Runella sp. SP2: one gene and its partner. The protein of the gene in region 1 binds, or shares a complex with, the protein of each later gene. Links are inferred from orthologs where the notes say so. Each region holds a gene or a part of one and is shown on either strand. Other genes may lie near its edges.

Evidence for each region.
Region 2: the proteins of hslU (region 1) and hslV are in contact, whole or in part, in a solved structure (PDB 1G4A), measured with the Escherichia coli proteins. The link is inferred for Runella sp. SP2 from one-to-one orthologs.

Annotation. Positions count from the first base shown.
Region 1 is NZ_CP031030.1:4,368,147-4,379,197, reverse strand. Bases 3,389-6,283 are described here. They hold hslU (ATP-dependent protease ATPase subunit HslU), read left to right. Parts: upstream 3,389-4,065; coding sequence 4,066-5,502; downstream 5,503-6,283. Other genes in these bases: DTQ70_RS17445 (LytTR family DNA-binding domain-containing protein), read right to left, coding at 5,564-6,283; DTQ70_RS17455 (hypothetical protein), read right to left, coding at 3,637-3,927; DTQ70_RS17460 (hypothetical protein), read right to left, coding at 3,389-3,553. Outside these bases: DTQ70_RS17485 (voltage-gated chloride channel family protein), read right to left, coding at 1-1,010; DTQ70_RS17480 (DedA family protein), read left to right, coding at 1,126-1,761; diadenylate cyclase CdaA, read left to right, coding at 1,793-2,593; DTQ70_RS17470 (hypothetical protein), read right to left, coding at 2,606-2,791; DTQ70_RS17465 (hypothetical protein), read right to left, coding at 2,820-3,077; more of DTQ70_RS17460, read right to left, coding at 3,101-3,388; more of DTQ70_RS17445, read right to left, coding at 6,284-6,340; DTQ70_RS17440 (sensor histidine kinase), read right to left, coding at 6,337-7,389; DTQ70_RS17435 (sensor histidine kinase), read right to left, coding at 7,361-8,506; DTQ70_RS17430 (S41 family peptidase), read left to right, coding at 8,842-10,260; DTQ70_RS17425 (outer membrane beta-barrel family protein), read left to right, coding at 10,287-11,051. UniProt on the Escherichia coli protein: ATPase subunit of a proteasome-like degradation complex; this subunit has chaperone activity. The binding of ATP and its subsequent hydrolysis by HslU are essential for unfolding of protein substrates subsequently hydrolyzed by HslV.
Region 2 is NZ_CP031030.1:115,417-126,326, forward strand. Bases 7,706-10,459 are described here. They hold hslV (ATP-dependent protease subunit HslV), read left to right. Parts: upstream 7,706-8,688; coding sequence 8,689-9,231; downstream 9,232-10,459. Other genes in these bases: DTQ70_RS00505 (pyruvate dehydrogenase complex dihydrolipoamide acetyltransferase), read left to right, coding at 7,706-8,664; DTQ70_RS00515 (sensor histidine kinase), read left to right, coding at 9,449-10,459. In the rest of the region: ade (adenine deaminase), read right to left, coding at 1-870; DTQ70_RS00480 (hypothetical protein), read left to right, coding at 1,032-1,343; DTQ70_RS00485 (NAD(P)-dependent oxidoreductase), read left to right, coding at 1,482-2,138; DTQ70_RS00490 (DUF5916 domain-containing protein), read left to right, coding at 2,194-4,428; lepA (translation elongation factor 4), read left to right, coding at 4,534-6,321; DTQ70_RS00500 (Uma2 family endonuclease), read left to right, coding at 6,343-6,933; more of DTQ70_RS00505, read left to right, coding at 7,027-7,705; more of DTQ70_RS00515, read left to right, coding at 10,460-10,600; DTQ70_RS00520 (LytTR family DNA-binding domain-containing protein), read left to right, coding at 10,603-10,910. UniProt on the Escherichia coli protein: Protease subunit of a proteasome-like degradation complex believed to be a general protein degrading machinery. The complex has been shown to be involved in the specific degradation of heat shock induced transcription factors such as RpoH and SulA.

The DNA of each region.
Region 1 (11,051 bases):
GCCGAAAGCGCATTGCCCAAGGTGGCTCCAATAAAAAAAAGAGGAGTAACTTCACCGCCCTTAAAACCTGCACCGAGGGTGAAGGTGGTCAACAAAAGTTTGAGTACAAAATCGTAAGAAGCAAGCGGTTCAGTAAAAGATGCGACAATGGTTGGAACCCCCAAACCAATGTGCCGAGTTGTGCCCAAAAGCCAAATACAAACCGCCAATACCGCCCCCCCAACCACGGGCCGAAGTGGGGGATAGGCAATGGTTCGTTTGAAAAAATCTCCCCAAAAGTGTACGATTTTAGAAAAAGAAAGCGATGTTAGCCCAAATAAAATACCCGCAAAAATGGCCCAAAGTAGCGTATCTGCATGAATAGGGGGCACGCTGGGGATGCTATAATGCGTATGAGCTACTTGCCATGCGTGGCAGGTGTAGTCGGCGACCAGTGCCGTGAGAAGGCTAGGCAAAAGCGCTTCGTAGCGCATACGCCCCACAATCAGGACTTCGAGGGCAAAAACACTGCCCGCCAGCGGTGTTCCAAATACCGAGGCAAAACCCGCACTGATTCCAATGATCAGTAAAATACGGCGGTCATCGTCTGAAAATCGGAAGAGTTTGGTAAACTGGTCGGCAATAGCTCCCCCCATTTGAACGGCTGTACCCTCGCGACCCGCCGAGCCGCCAAACAAGTGCGTAACTAGTGTACCAAAAAGCACAAGCGGAGCCATTTTGAGCGGAACAATCTGGGACGGACTGTGAAACTCTTCGATGAGTTGGTTGTTGCCTTTTAGTACATCTTGCCCAAAATAATAATAAGCCCCGCCCACGATAAAACCACCCACGGGCAAAAACCAGATAATCCAAGGATGGGCTTCTCGCCACTCGGTGACCCAATTGAGCGATACTAAAAAAAAGGCTGAAGCCGAACCCGCCAAAACTCCCACGATAAGTGCCATTGCCAACCATTTGAGCACAAAAAGAAAAGTAGCGCTGGGGAAGATGACGGATTTGTTATTTTTCATGTTTTAATAGCGTATTTTGCCCTGAAAAGTACTAAAAAGTGAACTATTACCCTAGAAAATTAGTATGCAACAGGTAGAGGGCTTGTTGTGAAAGATAAGTTGTGTAATTTTGAACATGAATTCTATCCTTGATTTTTTCCAATACCTCCTTAACTCCGAGGAACTTATCCGTACGGGAGGGCTAGTGCTCATAACGCTTATTATTTTTGCCGAAAATGGGCTGTTTTTTGCGTTTTTTCTGCCAGGCGATTACCTCGTTTTTTTGGCAGGCGTATTTTGTGCGCTCAAAATCCTCGACGTTCCCATCTTTTTGTTACTGATGTGCCTGTTTTTAGCAGCTATTGTGGGTTCTTTGACGGGCTACCTAACTGGACGTTTTTTTGGGGATCGCATACAAAATCGACCTGATTCGCTGTTCTTTAAGAAGCAACACATCGATACTACCCGTAAGTATTTCGATAAGTACGGAAGTCGTACCTTGGTGATTAGCCGATTTTTGCCCGTGGTGCGCACTTTTGCGCCTATTTTGGCAGGATTGGTTCGGATGAACATTGGCGGCTTTATGGTGTTTAATGTGTTGGGAGCAGGATTATGGATTTTTGGATTGACGGGTGGAGGTTATTATTTCGGGGAAAAATTTCCGTGGATCATAGATTACGTACATTATATCATCTTTTTCTTTTTAGGAATTACGACGTTTACAGTCGTAAAGGGGTATTTTAACGCTAAAAAAGAAATTGCTGACGAATAAATTGCCAATATCAAAATAGCTAGTCGTTATTATGTTCGTTTTTCACATCGGTTTTTTGAACGTTGAGTGGGTTGACGTCTTGGATATTGCCTTGGTAGCTTTCCTTTTGTATCAGATATATTACTTGGTGCGGGGAAGTTTGGCGAGTAGGGTATTTTTAGGGTATTTGTTGATTTACCTTTTTTATTTGGTCGTCAGGGCCATTGGATTAGAATTGCTCACCAAAATCTTGGAGTATTTCATGGGGGTGGGTGCAGTAGCTCTTATTGTTATTTTCCAACAAGAAATTCGTCGTTTTTTGTTGTTTGTCGGAAAATCAACAGCTTTTGCCAATAACCGTCTCATCGGACGTTTTTTTCGTCAACCAACTTCGGCCGATAAAATCAACGAAATCAAGCCCATCATAGAGGCGGTTCGGGCACTGGCGGCTGAGTTTACGGGGGGATTGTTAGTACTCAAGAAAAACGATGAACTCGATAAATACATCCAAACGGGCGAAGAGGTGGACAGTGTATTGTCAAAACGCCTTTTTCTATCGCTCTTTAATCAATACAGCCCCATGAACGACGGGGGCGTCATCGTAGCCGATGGGCGCATCAAAGCCGCTCGTTGTATTTTACCCGTTTCGGATAGCGATGATTTCGGAAATTTGGGCTTCCGTCACCGCGCGGCACTTGGCATGAGCGAAGTAACCGACGCGGCGGTGATTGTCGTTTCGGAAGAAACAGGACGTATTTCGTTGGCCATAGAAGGCCAATTTCTCAGCAATATATCGGCTTCAGAAGTCGAAGAACGCCTCAAAAAGTACTTGTTTGAAGTAGGCAGAAAATAAACGAAGTCGTTTTTAGTCTTCGTTTTTTAATAAGTACTTCCGACGGACATCATTGAGCAGAAACTTCTTTTGGGCAGTAAAACTCTCAGGGTGAATTTGAGAGAACAGTTGCTCCCATTCCTGAAAACGCTCCGCTTCTTGTTGGCTAAAGGTTTTTATGTCAATTTTTTTGGTGACAAGGTATTCTTCAAAAGTCATGGCAAAAAAGTTTGAGAATGAACCACTACTAGACTAAATCAAATCGGGTAAGGACGTCGTTGAAGTCGCTGTGCATTTGCTGAAAACGGGCAAATACACTTTTTAGGAAAACTTCGTCCGCAAAAACTTCTCTCAGGGCGGCTTCATCCCCCAAAAAGTCCATTTGATTTATTTTATACATTTGTTCGTAAGGCCCAGCTTCAATCTTGACGATGTATTTTTCATTCCAAGTATAGAGCGAAATTTTGTACGAATCAGTCGTGGCGATGTCTCCAACGTAGCGCATAATTGTGTCTTAATTTTGGGAATTTACTCACACGCCTCTTTGCGACGCGTATCAATGATGCTGAGGATTTTCCAGCCAGCGGGTGTTTTTATTAATTGAAACGCATTGACACCACAGTGGCTAAAATTGCCTTTGTAATAAAATTTGTAGGGAGTCCAAGCAGTAGCCAAGTCACCATCAATACGGATTTGCATTCCCGAGAGGCGTTCGTCGAGGTCACCAGGCGTAGCTTTGCCAATGCTTTTTAGAAACCCGTCAAATGAATCAGACTTAACACTGATGTCGCCTGATTGGGCTTTGACAATTGATTCGAGGCGGGCGTTGGCAAGCAGCGTTTGGTGTACCATGGCCGAGTCACTTTTTTTCATTCCTTCAAAAAGTTGTTGGATAGGCACTTTCACAGCTGCTTCTTCGGTTTGCGAAAAGCCAATAAATGATGCAGTGAGAAAAAAGCAGAGGAGAAAAAATGGTTTCATTGGTTTAGTAGTAGGTTGATGGAAATAAAAGAAGCGACGCTTGTTCAAGCGTCGCTTCAAATTTATAACAAATCCCGCAGAAATTATTTCGCTGCTACAACTGTATCAGCAGGAGTGGCCGCAGGAGCAGTAGTTTCTGGAGTAGCACCACCAAACAATTTTTCACGGATGGCGTTGGTACGTTGCTCCAATTCTGGTTTTGCCGTATATTTAATCTTGGTTTGACGAGCCGCCGAATCGGGATGAACGCCGTAAACGTATTCATCTCCAGCACGCAAATCCGTCTGTTCGATGGTATTGTTCTTTTGATACTTACAAGAGGCTAAAGAAACCGTCAACAACAAAGCACTTATTTTCAAAAAGTTACGTTTCATCTTCAAGATTCGTTTATCAAATTTGTACAAAAATAGAGGTCAAATTTGAAAATGCCAACGTTTCTACATTTGTTTTGCAAAAAAAATGCCCTTATTGCCTTCTTAAATTTATCTATTTTCACATTGTCAAATTAACGGATGTCCTCACAATTAGATAAACTAACTCCCCGCGAAATAGTCGCCGAACTAGACAAATACATTATTGGGCAGCACGATGCAAAGCGTAATGTCGCCATTGCTCTCCGAAACCGCTGGCGTCGGATGAACAGCACACCCGAGATGCAAAAAGAAATTATTCCTAATAATATTTTGATGATTGGGGCGACGGGGGTCGGGAAAACTGAAATAGCTCGTCGCTTGGCCAAAATCGCCGATGCACCGTTTGTAAAAGTCGAAGCATCGAAGTTTACGGAAGTAGGATACGTCGGTCGCGACGTCGAAAGTATGGTGCGCGACTTGGTAGAACAAGCCGTAAATATGGTAAAGACGGCCAAAAAAGAAGAAGTAAAACAAAAGGCGCAGGACATCGTAGAAGAGATTATTTTGGATGTACTGATTCCGCCAATGTATCCCAATAACCCTCCTAAGAACAATAGCCGCCCAAGCGTAGGTTTTGAGATTACGGATGATACCGACGCCGTTAATCCTCCTCCGCCTGTTTCGTCCATGCCTGACCACGAACTCAACGAGCGCACACGCGTACGTTTTCGCGATAAGCTACGGGCGGGTGAACTCGAAAATCGGAAAATCGAGATTGATATGCAGTCTTCGTCGGCTCCTAATATTGGCGTTATGGGTGGGCCTATCGACGATATGTCGATGATGAATTTGCAAGAAATGCTCGGTAACATGATGCCCAAGCGTAATAAAAAACGTAAAATGAGCATTGCCGATGCCCGCAAGATACTGTTGGAAGAAGAAGCAGCCAAGCTCATTGACATGGATGAAGTCAAAGAAGAAGCGCTGTTGAAGGCTGAAAATTTAGGAATTATTTTTATTGACGAGATTGACAAAATCGCCAATTCCAACGGCAAAGGCGGAGGGCCTGACGTAAGCCGCGAGGGGGTTCAGCGCGATTTGCTCCCGATTGTCGAAGGCTCAACGGTCAATACCAAGCATGGCCCAATCAAAACCGATCATATCTTGTTCGTAGCAGCGGGAGCTTTTCACGTGTCTAAACCTTCGGATTTGATTCCCGAACTACAGGGACGTTTCCCGATTCGGGTCGAATTGCAAAGCTTGACGGAAAACGATTTCTACCGTATTTTAAAAGAGCCGCGCAATTCCCTCACGCGCCAATATTTTGCGTTGATGGAAGCCGAAGGTGTTGAATTGACGTTCCAAGATGACGCATTGTTAGAGTTGGCCAAATTGGCGTTTACCATCAATTCTGAAGTAGAAAACATTGGTGCGCGTCGTCTTCAGACGGTGATGAGTACTTTGCTCAATGACTTCATGTTTGACATTCCTGATGTTATCGGGCCCAATGCCCACGTGATTGTGACCAAAGAACTGGTGCAGGAGCGTTTGGCAGGGCTGGTCAAAAACCGCGATTTGAGTCAGTATATATTGTAATGCTCAACAGCAAACCTCCCGAATGTTCGCCTGCGTAGAGTACAAACATTCGGGAGGTTAGTTAACGAATAACAATTTGCCCTTCTAATTTCGCCAATAAGCCATCTCGGTATTGCATTCCAATCGGAATCTGAGTGTGTGAATGAAACGACAACATATTGCCGCTGATGCTTTTGATTTTTGGCAAACTGGCAATATACGATTTGTGTACCCGCACAAAGATGCTTTCTGGTAGGCTTTCCTCCATTTTTTTCATGGTTAGGTACGTCACGATAAAACGGTCGCGGAGGTAAATTTTAACATAGTCCTTCATCGCTTCCACGTACTGAATTTCATCAAATAGGACTTTGACCAAAGTCCCATCTTCTTTGACAAAAATCCCGTTGTCTTCCCCGCGAAGCGTTGGGGGAGTTTTGGCTTCGGTTTCCAGTGGCGGTTCTTGTAGTTCGTGGCGACGTTTTTCGAGGATTTCTTTGGCCTCTCGCCGCTCTTTTACTTTTTGGATGGCCCTTAGAAAACGCTCAAAGGCGATGGGTTTGAGCAGATAATCAGTAACATCCAGTTCAAAACCATCGTGAGCATACTGGTGAAAGGCCGTTGTCATAATCACTTGTGGCCGATATGACAGAGATTTGAGAAACTCCAAGCCTGAGATTTGGGGCATTTCAATATCGCAAAAAATCAAGTCGATGGAATGTTGCGATAGAAGCTCATAGGCTTCAAAGGCGTTGCTTGCCTTGCCTGCAAGCTCTAAAAAAGGAAGCCGTTTGACAAACGTCTCAATGATTTCCTGAGCGATCGGCTCGTCTTCAACAATAATGCAACGGAGGTTTTTCATAGCTCAAGTTTTAAATCAACTTTATACATTCCTTCATTTTCGATTACCTTCAATCGATGCTTGTTGGGGTACAAGAATGCCAATCTTTTTTGCACATTTTCGATACCCGAATGCTGGCAGTCGGGAACGTAGTCCGACTCAATTTTTAGCTCTAACACCGCATCTTGCGTTTTTATATCTACCTCGCAGTTGGATTTTATACATTTAAAGGCTTTTTCTAAAAGGGGAAAAATCAGTAATGGACTAATCGCTAGGTGGTCGAGGATATGGGTTTTGAGCCGAAAATTGACGTTTGCGTGATCAGCTAGCCGCGTTTCTTGCAAGTCAATGTAATTAATCATAAAATCCAATTCCTTCTGAAGCGCTACTTTCTCGACATCCGTTTCATAAAGGGTATAGCGAATCATATTTGAAAGCTTGAGTGTCATTTGTTCGGCCTTTTTTGGGTCGGTATTAACCACATTTTTGATGTTTTCGAGCGATTCATTGATAAATTGAGGATTAATCTGCGATTTAAGGAGCTTTATCTCCAAGTCCATCTTATTCTTATTCAGCGTATTGTTTTTGCGTTGTTCTAAGGCCAAGTCTATCATTATTTTTAAGGAAATGGGCAACCAACGGGATGCTTGTATCAAAAATATAATAGGGTTGAGTAAAAAATTGGACAAGCGCTGCATTAGCCCTCCTCCGTCGATATTGATCATTTTTTGATAGTCTTGGTTGAACGTTCCAAAATCGAGGTGGCTTAGCGCAATTTGCCAGATGATTTCGTTGACGACCGTTTTGACTAAATGTCCCACCACATATACTAAAAACAAATAAATGACATACTTATAGTGCACAAACAGCCGACGCACACAGTACAACGCCAATCGGTACGTGATGTAAAAAACAATGATGTTTCCGAACGACCAAAATAAGGCACCCGACGTGAACATATTGGTGGTAGAGCCGACGTAAATGGTATTATTAAAAAACCAAAAAAGCCAAAACAGAAGCTCAAAAATGCCTACTCGTTTATCATAAAGGTAATCTAAGGTGGACTTCATAGCTGTTGGGGTTATCGAGGATTTGGAGCGAATGGTCGGGGTAAAGAAGCGATAGACGGCGTTTGATATTGACCAAGCCGATTCCACCTACTTTCGTTTTCGATACTTTTAAATCGGGTTTTGAATTGTGGATATCGAAATGCAACTGATTGTTTTTCAGGAAAATGTGGATGTCGATTTGGGCGTGTTTGAGGTTGTCGCTTAGGCCATGTTTGAAGGCGTTTTCGACAAAAGGCAACAAAACCCGAGGAGCAATGAAATGGTTGTTAATGGTGTTTTCGTCCACCTTAAAATCAATATGAACGTTTTGGTCGTGCCTAATTTTTTCGAGGCTGATGTAGTTTTTGAGGTAATTGATTTCTGAAAGTAGCGGTACGTTATTGCCTTTGGAATCATCAAAAGATTCTTTTAAAAGGCTTTGTAGTTGGCTGATGGCGGTGGTTGTGGTGGGCTTTTGATTGAGAATGAGCCCGTAGATATTGTTGAGCGAATTGAATAAAAAGTGAGGATTAAGCTGACTTTGTAAAAACCGAGATTCGAGGTCGTGGTTAAGGTCATTGAGGTGTTTTTGCTTGATGATATTTTCAATAAAGTATTTGACGGATTTTACGAAAATAATGAGTCCAAAATGAGACTTGAATTCAAAAAATATGACAAACGCAAACGATATGCTTCGAAAGTGTCCCCACAAACCGTATTGGTTGTAGATGTCGAGAAAGGCAAGGAAAGGGTTGTCTTCCCTAGATGCTGAATAACTCACAACGGTATTGTTGCTGTAAACTTCTTGAAGAAACGCGTGAGTGAAATAGCTAAAGACCGTAAAGTACCAGAAAGCAATGGGCGAAAAAAAATGCCAATAGCGTTCTGTGACGAAGTAGGTAGGAAATAAATAATAAAAAATGGCGTAGGCAGCGGCTAAATTGGTGAGCCAGTACACATAAAAGTGGACGCCGTATTTTAAGTCTTCAACGAAAAACTCGTTGGCAAGAAATGTATAGCTCAAGTAAATGTAACACAGATGCGCCAAAATACGCAGCCAAAGCCTAGAATTATAGAAATTTAGGGTTTTTTCAACGACATCAAATATTTGTAGGTTCGGTTGGTCGAGGCGATTCATACGTTCGTCTAAAAATTTGGGCAAATTTCGTCAAAGTGTATTAGTTTCTACCAACATGTGCCTGTGTTGCTATTTGTGTCTGAGGTTGTGAGCAACCGCCTGCACCAGTCGTATTTGGGTCGGTTAGGAGTAACCTCCCGCACGTGTCGGCGGTCATGTGCCTGCGGTTGCTCACAACCGCAGGAAATCGTCGTAGTTGGGTTTGGTCGTAAGTAACGTAAACGTCCCAGTTGTCGAGTTTTCGTCGAGAGGAAAGCGAGGTTCGTCAAAAAACTTTGGTAACGACAACGTATCCGTGCAGTTTTGAACCACGATTTCTAAACGAACCAAAGCGTATGGCAAACCGATTTTTTTTCTGTATTTTCTTACTTTTTGTAACTGAAAGTATTGCCCAAAACTGTGAATGCTCGGCGGTGTTGGCTACGTACATCCAGAAAACAGAAGCCAACTATGCAGGTTTTCAAGACAAGGTAACTGCTCAAACACGGCCACGGTACGAACGACTACTGGATAGTTTGCAAACGGCAGCCCGTGACTTACCAGGCGATAAACAGTGTTTTCAATTGGTACGGGCGTACAAGCGTTTTTTCAAGGATGGACATTTTCAAGTGTATTTCAATGAACCTGAAGTGGTAGTGCCTATTCGAAGCATTAGCATGGATGAGACCAAGGCAAAAGCTTATTTTGACGCAAACAAGGACAAACTACACCCCTTGGAAGGAATCTGGGAAATTGCGGATGGTAGTTACCGCGTTGCACTCATGCGTGACCCACAACAACCCGACAAAATGGCAGCGGTGGTGTTGGCGGCTCAAAATAAAAAATGGCAAGTAGGCATGGTGAAATTTGAAGCCGCCGCCAGTGGCCTAAGCCCTTATAAAGGAGTTTACTGGGCGGGCGACCTCACTTCTTCCCCACGGACTTTTTCGCTGGAAGGAAACTTGCTCAACATCCCTAATTCGGGCTATTGGGCGCGGCAGTATCCTCAAAAGGCAACCCCCGATGAACTTGCTAAAGCACAGCAGGCTGAGGAGGAGTTTCATGTAAAAGCAATTGACAAACAAACTTTTTACGTACGAATTCCTTCCTTTGGTATTTCCTTTGAAATGGTGGATAGCGTCTTGAAAGCGCACGATGCAACGATACGCAATTCCCCCCATTTGATTGTAGATATTCGTGACAACTCGGGTGGAATGAACGCTTCGTTTCCTGCCATTTTAAAGTACCTGAATACCCATAATTTTCGTGATGTTTACTCGCATTTTAGGAGCACGCCTGACAACCTGAAGGCAGAACAAAATATCATTGACAAAGCGCTGACTCAAGGGTGGATTTCGGCCAAAGAGGCAAAGCCTTGGCAGGAGAGTTTGGCTAAAAGCCGATTAAAAGTGGGGCAAATGGTGGAATATCCTGCCGATACGATGTCGTACGGGGAAGTGTTGCCGTATCCTCAAAAAGTAGCAGTGTTAATGAATGAAAACTGTTACAGCAGCGCGGAATACTTTGTGTTTTATGCCAAACAAAGTAAAAAAGTGACGCTTTTCGGCAACCATACGGGCGGAATGATGGACTATGGTAATGTGCGAGAACACGAGTTACCGTGCAAAAACTTTGAATTACGCTTGCCCACCACCCGCACAGGGTGGGTCGATTATGCCCCCATCGACAACATTGGTTTTCAGCCCGATGTGCAGATTCCAAGTTCGGAAAAAGATTGGATAAAATTTGTTCAAAATTACTGGCAATCAAAATAGCGTTTTAACCTTTTTTCTTAACAGTCATGAAACATCTTTTCGTTGTACTGACATTGGTCAGCGGGCTATGCTTTGCCCAAAACAAAGGAAGCATCAAAGGACGCACGGTGGAAATGAGCACCCAAAAAGGAGTGGAGTTTGCGAGTGTAGCGTTGCTATCATCGTCAGATTCATCGCTCGTAAAAGGGGGCGTGACTGATACACTGGGGCGTTTTACGCTGCAAAATATCGAAGATGGGCACTATTTGTTGGCCATTTCTAGCGTTGAATACCAGCGTTTTGTGTCGAACCCTATCCACATTAATGAAAACCAACGAGACTGGGATGTTGGGACGTTATTCTTACAAGCCGACCAAAAGCAACTCAACGAAGTCGTGGTGAAAGGTACCAAGCCTGTTTTTGAGCAAAAAATGGGTAATATCATCGTAAACGTGGATAGCAAAATGTTCAAAACCGCCACCAATGCCCTTGAAGTTATGCGGCGTTCGCCAGGGTTGTTGGTGGACATGAGCGGAAAAATTACGTTTAGAGGAACATCGCCCAAAATTTTGATTGACGGTAAAGACCTACGAATGACTGAAGAGCAGGAAAAAAACTACCTGAGATCACTAACTCCTGACCAAATTGAAACGATTGAACTCATGCCTACGCCACCTGCCAAGTACGAGTCGTCGTTTCAGACGGTGATTAATATCAAGCTCAAACGCGATCAAAACTTGGGCGGGCGGGGTTCGATTTATGGGACGTATTTGCAACACCGTTTTGCGACGGGCGATGCGGGTGGAAACCTA
Region 2 (10,910 bases), 4.2 Mb from region 1 along the record:
GGGCAGACGATAGTGCAAAACAGGATTGACACAAGCCGCCCGCAAAACATCGAAAAGCTTGTAGCCCTTGGCCAAAGCACGTTTCACCAGTTGATTGATGTGGCCATCGACCAAGTTGTCAGGGTGCTTGTCGTCCGAACAAAACATCAGTCGGGAAGAATACTGCGCCATCAGTGGAATAAGCGCTTCAAAATTTTTGGCGGCACTTCCTTCCCGAATCAAGACGTATTCGAGTCCAAGCTGGATTTTTTCAAATGCTTCGTCGTATGTAAAACATTCGTGGTCGGTGGTAATGCCCGTTTCAATGTACTTTTTTGCGGCCTCACCCCGAAGCCCAGGTGCGTGGCCGTCGATGGGTTTATTGAAGGCATTGGCCCACTGAATCTTCATCATTACTTCTGGGTCTTCGTTGAGAACCCCAGGGAAGTTCATCATTTCGGCCAAATATCCAATTTCCTTTAATGCCAACAATTGTCGAACTTCTTTGACGGAAATAGTCGCCCCAGCGGTTTCGAAAGTGGTCGCAGGTACGCACGAGGGCGCTCCAAAGCAAAATTTAAAGGGCACTCTTCGGCTATCCTCAATCATGTATTCGACGCCTTTTACGCCCAGCACATTCCCAATTTCATGAGGGTCAGAAACTGTCCCGACTGTGCCATGTACTACTGCCAAACGGGCAAATTGAACTGGCGTAAGCATTGAGCTTTCGATGTGGACGTGGGCATCAATAAAACCAGGTAGTACGTAGGGAGCACCTATTCGTTCTCCTCCAAGAATAGAAATGTTGACGATACGGGTGTCTTCAACGTCGATTTCGGCATAAGAAATAATGTGATCAAACACATTGAGGAGGTTGGCAGTAAATCGCATGGGGCTTGTAAAGGTTAATGGTTTGGTCAAAGGGAGAAACGACGATTTTGTGATTTGTGCCAGAAACTCCTAACTTTTCGCCAAAGAGTGCTAAAATTAGATTTTTCATTAAAAGAAATCAAATTTTTGACAATTTCATGCTAAAACGACCGCGTTTACCCATGATTTCAGTGCATGTTCCCTTCCTTTGGGTAGGTGGGCTGACGTTTTTTCCGTGGGTCTTTTTTAAGAAACAAAATCCTCCTGCGTGGCTTATTAACCACGAACGGATTCACCTTCGACAACAGGCTGAAATGGGCCTGCTTCTGTTTTACGTTTGGTATCTTTTGGAATACCTAGTTCGCCTTATCGTTTACCGCCACCGCTATCGTGCCTATCGAAACATTTGTTTTGAACGCGAGGCGTATGCCAATGATCAAAATTTGAGTTACCTCACTACTCGAAAACCGTGGGCATTTTGGAAGTATTTGTAAAAAAGTTACTTTTGCTTCATTAAAATCTCTTTGTAAAAATACGCGAAACTTGGATGGCTTCTAAGAACTACCATCCTGCTCAGTCGATGAAATAACGAGTAATGGTTCTCTTATTTTTCAATTTTTACAAAGACTTTTATGAATTCTTCCCCAATTATTGCCGTGGTAGGCGGCACAGGTAAATCAGGCGCTTATTTAGTACAAGAATTGCTTCGACAAGGTTTTCGTTTAAAATTATTGATTCGCAATGCTTTTTCGCGAGACTTGCCTTTGTTTTATAACCAGCCTACGGTAGAAATTATTAATGGTAATGTCCAAGATTATGAAGTCGTGCGTCAGTTGATTCAAGGCTGCGACGCGGTGATAAGTACGTTGGGTTTGGGTATCCCTAATAGTGAACCTACAATCTTTAGCCAATCCACACAAAATATACTTAGAGCGATGAACGAGTGTAGCATCGAACGGTATATTGTGACCACAGGATTAAACGTGGATACGCCTTTTGACCAAAAAAGCGCTAAAACGCAGTTCTCAACTGAATGGATGAAAACCAATTTTCCGCTTTCTACGGCCGATAAACAACGAGAATATGAACTTTTAAGGGACAGTAAAGTGCAATGGACATTGGTTCGGCTTCCACTTATTGAGCTGATAGATAGTCGGAAGGACGTTCTAATAAGTACAGAAGACATGCTGGGTGAAAAAATTAGTGCAACCGATTTGGCGTGCTTTCTAATAACTCAACTCAGTGACCGTACATATTGGAAAAAAGCTCCGTTTATTGGCTCAGTATGAGTAATTTTGTGGCTCGTTAAGTGCTTTCTGTTAACCTAAACCGTTTTGCGTATCGATGAGACTTTTACTGCTATTGTGCTTGCCTCTTTTTGCTTTTGCCCAAACTGCGCCGCCCTATCAAGTCAAGTTTACGACGGAGAAAATAAAAATTGACGGTGTGCTTGATGAACAAACGTGGGCGGCTATTCCTACAATTGGGACGTTTTGGCAGTATTTCCCGTCGGATACGCTCAAGGCAGTTTACAAAACCGAAGTAAAATTGACCTTTGATGACAAAAATATCTACGTCAGTGCTAAATGCCATGCGCAACATAAAAACTACGTGGTTTTGTCGTATCGGCGGGATTATCGGGCAGGCAGCAACGACAACGTGAGTTTTATCTTCGATACGTTCAACGATCGCACCAATGCCTTTCTGTTTGGCACCAATCCTTTGGGCGTCATGCGGGAGGCATTGTTGTACAATGGAGCTACCGACAATACATTCTTCAGTGAGTTTTGGGACAATAAATGGACGGCCGAGTCGAAAATTTACGACAACTATTGGACTACCGAAGTTGCTATTCCCTTTACAACTTTGCGTTTTAAAGAAGGGACAACGCAGTGGTTGTTTAAAAGCTATCGTTTTGATACCCAAATTAATGAGCAAAGTACGGTAGTTCAAATACCCCAAAATCAATTGATTATGAATTTGGGGTATTCCATTCCCATTGTTTTTGAAAAACCACTGCGTAAAACGGGGGCGAACATTTCGTTGATTCCGTACATCGCGGCGGGTAATTCGCAGGATTTTGTGAATCGCAATAACCCCAACAACGGCACGCGTTTTAACGTGGGCGGTGACGCTAAAATCGCCGTGACGTCGGGACTAAATCTGGACTTAACGGTGAATCCTGATTTCTCGAATGTCGAAGCCGACCGCCAGATTATTAACCTCACTCGTTTTGACATAAACCTTCCCGAGCAGCGCCAGTTTTTTCTCGAAAATTCCGACTTGTTTTCGGGCTTTGGCAGCTACGTTATCAATCCTTTTTTGCCTCCTCAAGGCAATTTGGGCGGAGCAGGAAACCAAATTTTAAGTCCCTTTTTCTCTCGTCAAATTGGGATTGCCAAAGATTCGACCACGGGTTTGGGCGTACCGAATCGCATTGTGTATGGAGCGCGCTTGAGTGGTAAGTTGGATGATAACTGGCGCATAGGTTTGTTGAATGCCCAAACAGCCGACGACGAGTTTAAAGGGATTTCGGGCGCTAATTTTGCCGTGGCGTCGGTGCAGAGGAAGGTGTTTAGTCGCTCTAACATTGCCGCTATTTTTGTCAATAAACAAACCTTACACCCCGAAATGGGGCGGAATTTGTCAAGTTTCAACCGCGTGGGAGGATTAGAGTACAATTTCACGTCACGAGACAGCCGTTGGCAAGGCAAAGCGTATTATCACCAATCATTCAGCGAAAACAAACAAAAAGATGCGTTTGCCAACGGCTTTTCGTTGATGTACAGCGTCCTGAAATACACCTTTCGTTGGGCGCACGACTGGGTAGGAAAGGGCTACGACGCCGAAGTGGGCTTTGTGCCACGCAAGGACTTTTTGCGTATCAATCCAACGCTCGGATTTTCGTTTTACCCCCGTACTCGCTTGGTCAATCGGTACAGTGTAGGAGTAGCGCTGGAGCAATATTCGATGCCTAACGTGGGTGTCACCGACCGTACAGCAGGGCCATTTTTGTCGATGTCGTTTCAAAGTTCCGCACGAATGCTCTTATCGTTGAACCAAAACTATACCTATCTATTCTCCGATTTTGATGCTTTGCGCAGTAATGGAAAATTGCCGTCGTTGCGAAAAGGAGGAAGTTATACGTACTACAATGCGTCGTTGAATTACTTCTCTGACCAGCGTAAAAAATGGTGGTTGTTTGCCCAGCCGCTCATTGGGCAGTATTATGACGGAACAATTGTGAGTTTAGCGGGTTCTATTAATTACCGTTATCAACCTTACATCGCATTGGCAATGAATTTTACGTACAACCGTATCAATCTTCCGATTGGTGACAACAACGTGTTTTTGTTAGGACCTCGGTTAGACTGGACGTTTTCAAAAAAAGTGTTTTTGACGACTTTTTTGCAATACAACAGTCAGTTTGAGAATATGAACGTCAACACCCGTTTTCAATGGCGTTTTGCGCCCGTATCGGATTTCTTTTTGGTGTATATTGACAATTACAATACGGTCAACGGCCAATCAAGAAACCGCTCTATTCAAGCAAAATTGACCTATTGGTTCAATTTGTAGTAGGATGCTAATGGCAAATCTAATCCAACCCGCTGTTATTCGGCGAATCTAACGTAATTTTGCAAACCAATTGTCTATTGGTGAGCTAGTATAACGACTTTTTGAATGAAGAATATTCGTAATTTTTGCATTATTGCCCACATTGACCACGGCAAAAGTACCTTAGCCGACCGCTTGTTGGAGTTTACCAAAACGGTTACTGACCGTCAGATGCAGGCCCAGCTGTTAGATGATATGGATTTGGAACGCGAACGGGGTATCACCATCAAGAGCCACGCCATCCAAATGGACTACATGTATAAAGGGGAAAAATATACCTTAAACCTCATTGATACACCAGGCCACGTTGACTTTAGCTACGAAGTATCGCGCTCGATTGCGGCCTGCGAAGGTGCGTTGCTTTTGGTGGATGCTTCGCAAGGCGTAGAAGCGCAGACGATTTCTAACCTTTACTTGGCCATGAACCAAGGGTTGGTGATTATTCCTGTGTTGAACAAAATTGACCTTCCTGGCGCAATGCCTGAAGAGGTAAAAGATGAGATGGAAGACCTCCTCGCCTGCGACCGCAATGACATTATTCCAGCCTCAGGAAAAGCGGGCATTGGGATTGAAGATATTCTAAATGCCATTGTAGAGCGAGTGCCTGCACCGTCAGGAAATCCAGATGCGGAACTCCAAGCCTTGATTTTTGACTCGGTTTTTAACTCATACCGTGGAATTGAGGTAATTTTCCGTGTTCAAAACGGAAGCATTCGTAAAGGCGACAAAGTAAAATTTGTGGCTACGGGTAAAGAGTACAACGCTGACGAAATTGGTACCCTGCGCCTCGAAAAAGAACCCAAAGACGTCATTGAATGTGGCGACGTAGGGTACCTGATTTCGGGGATTAAAGTAGCCAAAGAGGTAAAAGTGGGGGATACCATTACGCATACCGAAAAACCTTCTAAAGAACCTATTAAAGGCTTTGAAGAAGTAAAACCAATGGTATTTGCGGGATTATACCCCGTCGAAACCAGTGAGTTTGAAGAAATGCGCGAAGCGATGGAAAAACTCCAGCTCAACGACGCTGCCTTAGTATGGGAGCCCGAAACTTCGGCCGCCCTAGGCTTTGGTTTCCGTTGTGGGTTCTTGGGAATGCTCCACATGGAGATTGTTCAAGAGCGTTTGGAGCGTGAGTTTGACATGACGGTTATTACCACCGTTCCTTCTGTGAAATTTAAGGTAGTGACGACCAAAGGAGCGGAATTAGAAGTAAGTGCTCCTTCTGAAATGCCCGAACCAACGTATATTTCCTGGATTGAAGAGCCGTTTATTAAAGCCCAAATCATCACGAAGTCAGAATACATTGGCCCTATTTTGAAGTTGTGTATGGATAAACGAGGGCTGCTAAAAAATCAAAATTACCTGACTGCCGAGCGCGTTGAATTGATTTTTGAGATGCCGTTGGCCGAAGTAGTTTTTGATTTCTTTGATAAATTGAAAACCATTTCTCGCGGTTATGCCTCCCTTGATTATGAGTTGCTCGATTACCGCGAATCAGACATGATTAAGCTGGACGTGATGCTCAACGGCGACGGAGTGGATGCACTTTCGGCCATTGTTCACCGTACGAAGGCTTACGAATGGGGTAAAAAACTGTGCGAAAAACTACGGGAACTGATACCGCGTCAAATGTTTGAAATCGCTATCCAAGCGGCAATTGGTCAGAAAATCATTGCCCGCGAAACGGTAAAAGCGATGCGAAAAGACGTATTGGCAAAATGTTACGGAGGGGATATTTCGCGTAAACGTAAATTGTTGGAAAAACAGAAAAAAGGAAAGAAACGAATGCGCCAAGTAGGCAGCGTAGAAATTCCTCAAGAAGCATTTATGGCGGTGTTGAAGATTAATTAATGATTTTAAACACACTTATTTATGGGATTGCCAGAACATTGCCACCACTACTACACAATCGCAGAATACCTCGAACTGGAACGCCAAACAGGCATCAAATACCAGTACGATGGGGGAGAAGTGTTTGCAATGGCAGGAGGAACAACCGAGCACAGCCTTATTGGAAACAATGTCGGAGGTGAGTTACGCCGTGCTTTAAAAAAACGCCCTTGTAGTGCATACAACAGCGATCTCAAGATCGCCATTAGCGAAGAAAAGTACCGCTATGCTGACGCGTCAGTGATTTGTGGGCCTGTGGAGTTTTACGACGAAAATCCTGAGGCCGCTAAAAATCCCGTCCTGATTGTAGAAGTGCTTTCGGAGAGTTCAGAATCCTATGACCGAGGTGAAAAGTTTAAAACCTATCGCCAAATTGCTAGTTTTCAGGAGTATGTGTTGATTGAACAACGATTCCCTTTGGTAGAAGTCTTTTATAAAGTAGATGATAAAAGGTGGGAATACAGAGTCTATGAACAACTCGACCAAACCGTCGTATTTTCATCCATCCAAGCCGAAATTCCAATGGAAGAAATATACAGCGGAATAACCTTTGAATCTGCAAAGTCAAACTAATTCCCGAAGAAGATGACGACTTTTGCGTGATTCTACTAATTTTGACCCTTGAAATTTAACGAAACAAAGATTCCCTATTCATACCCACTCACTATGGCAGAAGTAATCCGAATGCCCAAAATGTCTGATACAATGACCGAAGGGGTCATTGCAGCTTGGCACAAAAAAGTAGGAGATGTAATCAAATCAGGTGATATTATCGCCGAAGTAGAAACTGACAAAGCGACCATGGACATGGAGTCGTACCAAGAAGGTACACTTCTTTACATTGGCGTAGAAAAAGGGTCGGCGGTGCCCGTTGATGGTATTCTTGCCATTATCGGAGCTCCAGGCGAAGACTATCAAGCATTGTTGGGTGGAGGAGCTGCTCCTGCCCCCGCTGAAGCACCAGCCGCGCCTGCTCCACAGGAAGTAGCTGCGCCAGCACCTGCTGCTGCTCCTGCGGCGCCAGCTGCACCAGCCGCTCCAGTAAACGCAACGGTGGTACGGATGCCTAAAATGTCGGATACGATGACCGAAGGTGTGCTCGTTGCATGGTTGAAAAAAGTAGGAGATGTAGTGAAGTCGGGTGACATTATTGCTGAAGTCGAAACCGACAAAGCAACGATGGAACTCGAAAACTATGAAGACGGAACGCTTCTTTATCTAGGAGTAAAAGAAGGTGAAGCCGTACCTGTCGATGGAATTATTGCTATTGTTGGTGAGGCAGGAGCTGATTATCAATCTCTTTTAAGCCCCCAAGCAGCTAGTGCACCTGCGCCAGCCGCACCAGCGGCAGTGGCTTCTGCTCCAGCGGCGACCGCTGCTCCAGCAGCTGCAACAAGCGGAGATGGACGTATCAAAGCTTCTCCGTTGGCAAAAGCACTTGCCAAAGATAAAGGTGTTGATTTAAGCCAAGTTGTTGGAACTGGCGAAGGCGGTCGTATTGTGAAAAAGGACATTGATGGCGCTTCTGCGGTTAGCAGCCAGCAGCCAGCAGTTAGCACTCAGGCGCCTGCTCCGAAAGCACAATCAGCTGCACCAGCAGCTCCAGCAGCCCCTGCGGTTGGAGACTTTGAAGATACTCCTGTATCGCAAATGCGTAAGACGATTGCCCGTCGTTTGAGCGAGAGCCTATTTACTGCTCCGCATTTCTACCTTACCATGGAAATTACCATGGACAAAGCGATGGAATTGCGCGGTAAAATCAACGAAGTTAGCCCAGTGAAAGTGTCGTTCAACGACATGGTTATCAAGGCGGCAGCGTTGGCACTTAAACAACATCCTGCCATTAACTCGGCATGGTTGGGCGATAAAATCCGCAAGTACAACTACGTTAACGTTGGGGTAGCAGTAGCGGTTGATGAAGGTTTGTTGGTACCTGTGGTTCGTGATGCTGACAAGAAAACCCTTTCTGTCATTGCAAGCGAAGTGAAAGACATGGCAGGAAAAGCAAAAGATAAAAAACTACAACCTAAAGACTGGGAAGGCAATACATTCTCGATTTCAAACTTAGGTATGTTTGGTATCGACGAATTTACGGCCATCATCAACCCGCCAGATTCGTGTATCATGGCCGTAGGAGGTATTAAGAAAGTAGCTGCTTTCAAAGAAGATGGTAGCATTTATCCTACCAACATCATGAAAGTAACGCTTTCGTGTGACCACCGTGTGGTGGACGGTGCTACAGGTTCTGCTTTCTTACAAACATTTAAGAAATTGTTGGAAAACCCACTCGGAATGTTGGTTTAGCATTTTGACACTATTTTAAAAAATATGCAACCAATTCATGCCACTACGGTAGTGGGAATTATTCATAACGGCGAAGTCGTGGTAGGTGCCGATGGGCAAGCTACGATGGGCAATACTGTAGCAAAAAGTAATGTTCGTAAAGTCAGAAGCCTAGCTGGAGGAAAAGTCATTGCGGGTTTTGCAGGTTCTACGGCCGATGCTTTTACGCTGATGGAGCGTTTTGAAGAAAAGCTCAACGCGTACGGCGGAAATTTAAAACGCGCCGCCATCGAATTGGCGAAAGACTGGCGTACTGATCGTTTTTTACGCCGCTTGGAAGCGATGATGATTGTCGCAGGGAAAGGTGAGTTACTTGTCATTTCAGGCACTGGCGATGTTTTAGAGCCTGACAATCAAGTAGCAGCGATTGGGTCTGGGTCTATGTTTGCGCAATCGGCGGCATTGGCACTCAAAAAACACGCACAGCACCTTTCGGCCGAAGAAATGGTACGTGAAAGTTTACACATCGCTGCCGACATTTGTATTTATACCAACCATAATTTAGTCGTGGAAAAAGTCAACGACTAAGCCAATGGAGTCATAGTAGCTTTTGTATTTACACAAAGCGCCCCGTCATTGAGTTGACGGGGCGCTTGTCGTTTTCATGGCTTGTAAGTGAAAAGAAAATGGCTGTATGGCTGTTGGGTGATTCAAAAGTAGGGCGTTGTGGCGTGCAATACTAAAAAAAGTGATAAACGCCCCTTTTCGCGGTTTGAAATACAAACTTTATGTGATTTAGTTTCACATGGACAAACTCCGCGTTGGTCAGTCTAAAGACCAAATTCGTCCAAAAAACCAACACCATAAGCATTACGTAACCGATATTTGCTTTAAAAAAGAATTTTACAGCAAAATGAGCCAATGGCGTAAATACAAATACCACATTTACTTTTGGACGTTTTGGGGGGCTTTGTTGCTGCTTCAAGATTCAATCAGTAATTACTTTCAGGGGCGATTTGAGCAAACCTTTACTTGGCAATATTTCTACTGGTTTGTATTGCACATGGTGTTGGTCATGGGAGTTACCTATGGCTATGCGTATTTGCTTAAAATAGTCCCTTATTCTGGAAGTAAAACCAAATGGCTGTTGAGTTCGTTGGCGTTACAACTATCGGTAACGGCTGTTTTTGCATTCTTCCGTACTTACGTGAACGAATTGCTTTTTGGAAGCCTTCAGGCTGAGTACACGAAAAGCTTTCTAGACTATTTTCCTTGGTTGCTGCGTACGTCGATGGTTTTCATGATTGTGGGGTTTGGGTATCGAATTTTAATGGATTATTTTGAAGAACAACAAAGGCGCCAGACGTTAGAAAAAATGGCGTTGGTAGCGGAATTAAGTTCGCTCAAGAATCAAATCAACCCTCACTTTTTGTACAATACCCTTAGCTACCTCCACGCCCAAGCAGAACCGCTTTCAGAGTCGCTAGGAGAGGCCATCTTGCTATTATCGGATATGATGCGATACAGCCTGCACGATACCGATGAAACGGGCTTGGTGTCACTGGAAAAAGAAGTAAACCATATCAAGAATTTTATTACGATTCATCAACTTCGTTTTGGGAATAAACTTGCCGTCGAGTTTACGGTAGAAGGTAATTTAACAAGTAAACGCATATTGCCTTTGGTGCTGATTTCGTTTGTTGAAAATGCCTTTAAACACGGAAAAACCACCAAAGCTGAAGAACCTGTCCAGATTCAATTGCAAATAACTCCTGATTCTTCGTTGGTGTTTTCAGTAAAAAACCGAAAATCGGAAGGCCCTAAGGAACATTCAAGCGGGATTGGGCTGAATAATGTTCGACGTAGGCTGGAATTGGTGTATCCCAATTCGCATCAATTAACTATCAACGATACTAAGCACTATTTTGAGGTTAACTTGGTCATAAATCACGTTTGACAATGAGTGAGAATCTGTACATTTGTGGTTCGGACCAATCCCCAATTACGATGTCAATTCGTTGCCTTGCCGTCGATGATGAGCAACATGCCTTGGATATAATTTCGCGATACGTCGAAAAGATTCCCAATTTAGAACTGGTCGCCGCTACTACCGATGCCATCGAAGCGTTTCAACTCGTTCAAAAAGAGACGATTGATTTGGTGTTTTTGGATGTTCACATGCCCGAAATTACGGGCATTCAGTTTCTAAAACTTCTCGGTGGACGAACCAAAGTGATTCTCTGTACGGCTTATCCTGAATATGCGCT